2 regions of the Candidatus Nitrosacidicoccus urinae genome follow, and region 2 is predicted to be linked to the other one. Evidence: predicted binding sites of a transcription regulator. Region 2 holds the regulator's gene; the other holds the start of a gene.

Region 1 (3,219 bases), 110 kb from region 2:
AAAGAATTAGTAGCTCGCTTGATTCACCGCCAAGGACCTAGAGCATCGGGTCCTTTTGTGCCCGTCAATTGTGGTGCTATTCCAGAGAGTCTAATGGAAAGCGAATTCTTTGGTCATGAAAAAGGAAGTTTCACCGGAGCCTCTCGAGATAAAGAAGGGCTTTTTCAAGCCGCTCAAGAAGGCACTTTATTTTTAGATGAAGTGGCAGATTTACCCTTACAAATGCAAGTCAAACTTCTTCGTGCCATTCAAGAGCGGGCAGTTCGTCCCATTGGTAGCCAAAGAGAGGTGCCGGTAGATGTACGGATTTTATGTGCTACCCATCAAGATCTCTCCCAACTAGTGGGTGAAGGGAAATTTCGCCAAGATTTATTCTATCGGCTCAATATTGTCGAGCTTCAAGTGCCTCCTTTAAGAGAGCGGGCCAAGGATATTCCCATTTTAGCCAAGCATATTCTTACCCAACTTGCTTTGCGAGGTAATCATGCGTGCCCTCAAATTACCCCCAGTGCACTTGAGAAACTTCAAAGCTATCCCTTTCCCGGTAACGTACGAGAGCTGGAAAATATCCTAGAACGTGCTTTAGTACTCCATGAAGGAGGAATTATCGATTCTAGAAATTTACACCTGCCTAAAGATACCAACTGGCCAGATAAACTCCATTCTCTAGGGGAGGCTTCCCTAGAACGTCACCTTGAAGATCTAGAAAAACAAGCGATTTTACGAGCATTAGAGCAAACGGGTTATAACAAAACGGCAGCGGCAAGGCTATTAGGAATTACATTTCGTGCCCTTCGCTATCGACTCAAAAAACTTAATCTAGAATAATTTCCTTACAACAGTACTTTTCTATCCACCCATAGAGGTATAGTGACAAAAATTGTCACTATACCTCTATAAATATTTCAGCACCCTTCTATCATTGCATTAGATTTTTGTTAAAAATGACAATTTTTGTCAATTTAATTAAATACTCTTAATTTTTTAGTTTAAATTAACTATGTTTATCCCTAATTAATGGAGAATTATCTCAATAATAACCACCTGATTTATTCCAATTTTTTCTAAAGATGGGGTAATTTATTAAAATTATGATGATTTAGGTCATATAAGTGACATAAAATGTCATATCCTACTTAGGATAAATAGAATTTAATAAATTTTGTCACTTATGTATACTAATATAATCCTTTGATTAGCTATATAAAGTAAAAATATGACTTTATATGGCATATAAATTGCTTTTATCTAGCTACAGGATAAACTGCTATATCAATAATATTTATTTCTTTGTTTTAAAAAAATTTATTTTTTAATAAATTTAGAAATAAAATTAAATATCCTTTATTTTTAAAGTCATTTAAAATATTAGGTGACCTAAATTATCAACATACAACTTATCATTTACTTTTTTACTAGGGAGAAAAAGAATAATGAATCAAGGTTTTTCTTTAATTGAACTAATGATCACCGTTGCTATCGTAGGAATACTCTCCGCAGTAGCGATTCCTCAATATCAAATTTATATTGCCAAAGCACAAGTCACCCGTGCGATTTCCGAAGCCAGTGCATTAAAGATGCTAGTAGAGGATTGCGTAAACAATGGAATTGGAAATGCTGAGTGTATTGCAAATTCTACCGCTACAGGATCAGGTATCCTAACGGGAACATCTCAAAATGCGAATATAACCCTTCCTAGCAGTACAGGTGTTCCTCAAGTAGCTCTCGAGACGGGAGGAGCTGCAACCATTACCGCAACACTGGGTAGTCATGCATCAGCGGCTATTACGGGAGGCTCTATCAAGCTGACTAGAACTATCAGTGGAATCTGGACTTGTGCCCCTGATGGTACTACAATTACCGCCCAATATACGCCCACTAGCTGTTCTGGTAGTAGTTAATAAACTGCCGCTGGTTATAATCTTATAGTACTCACTTTTAAACACCACAACTCACCCTTACTGGTATAGGTGAGGGTGAGAATCTCTAAACTCTTAATAGAATGACAAATATTTAACCATCTATTTTACTTTATTATGACTATTAGAAAGACTAACTCAGGCTTTTCCTTAATTGAGTTAATGACGGTAGTTGCTATTGTAGGTGTGCTCACAGGCATTGCGGTACCTCAATTTCAGCCTTATCTAGATAGGATAAAAAATCTCCAAACCATCCCTATCGATGATAATTACCTAAATTAACCATAATGATGACCATCCAAAAGCATAACTCGGGCTTTTCCTTAATGGAAATTATGATGGGGGTTGCGATTGTGGGGATTCTCACTGGGATTGCCATTCCCCAATATCAAACCTATGTGGCACAGAGCGAAGTAATTCGTGCCGTCACCGAAGCCAAAAGCCTCACCCCTATTGTGGAGATGTGCATTGAACATCAGTACACCACAGTAGCGGTAGGTACGGCGTGCCAAAATAGCTTTCAAGGATCGAATATTCTAGTGGGCAATGGTAATGGGATTCCTGATTTACCTGCTGGAGAAGGCGCTCCTACCATCACCATTAATTCTAACTTCACTGCTAATATTAGTGCCACCTTAGGGGGAAATGCTACTGGAGTATTAAACAGTAGTGCGGTGAGCTTAGATCGAAATAGCAATGGTCGCTGGACCTGCACTTTTAGTGGAAATGCCCAATATGCCCCCATCAGTTGCTCAGCTGCGGCAATGGAATAAGTATAAAATTTATCTTACCTAAACTAAATAAGTATGAAGCCTAGCTTAGGATTTAGCCTGCTTGAAATCATGATAGGCGTGGGAATAGTGGGGATACTCATCGCAGTCGCACTTCCCCAATACCAGGATTATATGATTAAGGCTCAAGTAATGAGTATTTTTAGCCAGATCAGTGGATTAAAAATAGTAGTGGCAGAATGTCTTGCGAGAAATCAACTAGGAGATGCTTGCGAAAATCCGGTAGGCAACTCTGATTTGCTGGCTAATATTAATGCCAATGGTCAAGTGTCAGGGGGTGCAGGAAAACCTTTGATTGACGTTAATAGTGCGGCTGGATCTATTACTGCCCAGTTTGGTAACCATGCTGCCTCAGCCCTTACCAATCAGATTCTCACCCTCTATAAAACTCAAAACAATAATTGGACTTGTGCCTTTATGGGAGATGCAAAATATACCCCTAGAGGATGCAATACCCTCAATAGTCCTTCACAACGATAAGGAGCGCTTCTTGCTCTTTCATTTACATC
Region 2 (3,219 bases):
CCAGATACCCCGCTAATAATTTGTAATTTCATGAAAGCCTATACTTAGCGATCCTTAATTTTTCAAAATACACTATATACACTGACGCTGTTCTAGTTCTAAGAGTGAATCATAGCCATTTTGATATAGTTGATAATCTTGAACAGCGATTTCTATTATAGAAGCTAATGGTAATCGCTCTGTAATTGGTAGTGTAAGTTGGGTAACTGAAATACCAAGTTGCTCCCACTTCCCTAAATTACGGCTGAGAGGTTCTATTTCTTTCTCTATATCTAAATGGATTACAAAATCAAGGGCGTGTTCAAAAATAATAGCTTGCTCCCCATATATTTTTCTAATATTAACAGCACCTAAACTTGGTATTTCAAGAAAATCTTGTAGGATGGGGGAACAGCTACCTATTAATTTTTGGTTATCGCTGTCTTTATGGAAAATGGGTACATCATCAGCAATTAAGCGATGACCTCGTTGAATTAATTCTAAGGCAAGACTACTTTTACCTACTCGACTCTCTCCTGTAAGGAGTACGCCTAGGTTAAATATAACAAGTAATACACCATGAGTCATAATACTATTATTAGTAGCTAGATTCATGAATCTAAATAGCTAATACTATAGCACTAAGTTACTTAGATAAACTCGGCTTGTTGTCCCACTCTATTAGAGTTTGTAATAAATCTTGAGAATTTTTAACTTCTTGCAAGTATTGGCACAGTTTAGGATTACGAAATAGGGTTGCTAACTGAGCAAGTAAATTTAAATGATCATCTGTAGATTTTTCAGGTACTAATAGAGCAAAAAATAAACTTATGGGTTTATTATCAATGGCATTAAAATCGATTCCGTTTTTTAAACGGATAAATGCTGCAATAGTATATGGACTTCCTTCTATTCGAGCATGGGGAATAGCAATACCATTACCAATACTAGTACTTCCTAATCGTTCCCTACCTAGTAAATGACTTAAAATATCTGTTACCTCCAGCCCATAAGTACCATGGGAAAGTAATTTAGCAAGCTGCTCTAGTACTTGTTTACTACTGCTTGCCAAAGAATCAATAATAATTTGTTCAGGGGTAAGGATTTCAGAGATTTTCATAGTAATTTATATAGTGTTAATAACTATATTTATTAAAATTTATGAAGATTTTTTTCGTTCACTAGATGTGGGAATATTCAAAAATTCCCGGTACTTTGTAACTGTACGACGAGATATTTTAATACCTTGTTTTTCTAACACTAGTGCAATAGCGTTATCGCTTAGAGGTTTATTTACTGGTTCTTGTGCTATTAATTTTTTAACTGCAGCACGAATAGCAGTTGAGGAATAACCTTCACCATTTTCTGTTTTTATACCGCTAGAAAAAAAGTATTTTAATTCAAAAACCCCCCAAGGAGTATTCATATATTTATTAGTAGTAATACGAGATACTGTTGATTTATTCATAGCAATAGATTTTGCAACATCGTGTAATATTAATGGGCATATATCTATTTCATTGCCATATTCTAAGAATCTCCGTTGATATTTAACAATACAGGTAGCAGTTTTTAGCAAAGTTTCATTACGAACATGTATTCCCTTAATAAACCAGCGAGCATCCTGAAGTTGATCCTTCAAATAACTCTGCGTAGCAGGTGCATTATTATTTTTATGAGTTAAATCCTTATAGTAACTATTGATTCTAAGCTGAGGAATGATCTCTGGATTTAATTCAGTTTTCCAGCAACCATTAGATTTGGTGACATAAACATCGGGAATAATATATTCAGTTTTATTGGATTGTATTTGATAGCCTGGATAGGGATTAAGAGAACGGATCATTTTTAATATTAAATCTAATTTTTCTCTACTTAGCTCTTCTCCTATTGGCAATAAGTTAATTGCCCTAATTATTTTTTCATAATTACGCTCTGCCAAATCAGATAAATGGCGTAGCACAAGCCACTTAGTAAGATCTAATAATGGAGTATCAGTTGGATAGCGATTAAGCTGTAATAAAAGACACTCTTTTAAATCCTTTGCACCAATGCCTGGAGGATCAAAGTTGCGTATTTTAGATAAAACTTCCTGAATTTCCTCAGATTCAACTACGATATTTTTTTCTATAGCTTCTATTATTTCTTTCAACGAGCTATCTAAATAGCCTTGTTCATTAATAGCATCAATAATTTTACTAGCAATAAAAAATTCTCTTTCACTCGTAGTATTTAAATAAGCTTGCCAGAGTAGGTGCTCTTGTAGCGTCTCTTGAGTGTTTTTAATACTATCTATGTCAAAGAGGAACTCATCTTTAGATGGTTTTGGAGATAAAGAGTAATCATAAATATCACTCCAATTTGCGTCTATGGGAAGATCTTCAGGTATATTCTCTTCTAGTAGAGTAGAGGTTGAATCTTTAGATTCTTCATTATTTATAACATGTTCTTCTTCATGCTCAGCTTGTTCTAATAGTGGGTTGGATTCCAGCATCTGTTGAACCTCATTTTGGAGATCAATTGAGGAAAGCTGCAATAAACGAATTGATTGTTGTAATTGAGGGGTTAATGCAAGCTGTTGTTTTAATCGTAATTGGAGTCCGGTTTTCATTTTTATTATGATTTTTTAAGTACTAAATATTATAGATTAAAGTTATGACCTAGATAGACCTCTTTGACTTGTTCATTATTAAGAATTTCTTGAGGCTTGCCACTAGCAATCACCTCTCCCGCATTCACAATATAGGCATGTTGACAAATGCCTAAAGTTTCTCGAACATTATGATCAGTGATAAGCACGCCAATTCCTCTATCAGTAAGGTGGCGGATAATATCCTGTATGTCTAACACCGAAATAGGATCCACACCCGCAAATGGTTCATCTAACAATATAAATTGTGGCTCTACTGCTAATGCTCTTGCAATCTCTACTCGTCTTCTCTCTCCTCCTGAGAGACTCATTCCTAGCGTATTCCTTACATGAGTAATATGCAATTCATTAAGTAAACTATCTACTAAGTAATCACGTTGTGCTTTGGTTAGATTATTTCGTGTTTCAACAATGGCTGTAATATTCTCAGCTGCAGTAAGTTTACGAAATACAGATGCCTCTTGAGGAAGATAGCTAATACCTAACTTGGCACGACGATGAATTGGATAGTGAGTGATATTGTGATGATTTAAAGAAATTTGCCCCTTATTTGGAGGAACTAATCCTACTATCATATAGAAGCAAGTAGT

The links. The regulator sigma-54, encoded in region 2, starts transcription at its own class of promoters, with help from an activator protein. The targets are predictions, from matches to a motif close to TGGCANGNTNCNTGCTT.
Region 1: a site for sigma-54 is predicted at 1,228-1,244, ahead of OOL07_RS07620 (pilin). Genes of this name have one in related genera too.

What each region holds. Positions count from the first base shown of each region.
Region 1 covers NZ_OX241534.1:1,548,549-1,551,767, reverse strand. Annotated here, with positions in the region: gene OOL07_RS07625 (sigma-54-dependent transcriptional regulator) at 1-828, shown strand, start outside; gene OOL07_RS07620 (pilin) at 1,434-1,901, shown strand; gene OOL07_RS07615 (type IV pilin protein) at 2,037-2,201, shown strand; gene OOL07_RS07605 (pilin) at 2,207-2,692, shown strand; gene OOL07_RS07600 (pilin) at 2,726-3,190, shown strand.
Region 2 covers NZ_OX241534.1:1,655,180-1,658,398, reverse strand. Annotated here, with positions in the region: gene rapZ (RNase adapter RapZ) at 1-32, opposite strand, end outside; gene OOL07_RS08190 (phosphoenolpyruvate carboxykinase (ATP)) at 73-594, opposite strand; gene OOL07_RS08185 (PTS sugar transporter subunit IIA) at 626-1,099, opposite strand; gene OOL07_RS08180 (RNA polymerase factor sigma-54) at 1,139-2,590, opposite strand; gene lptB (LPS export ABC transporter ATP-binding protein) at 2,620-3,219, opposite strand, start outside.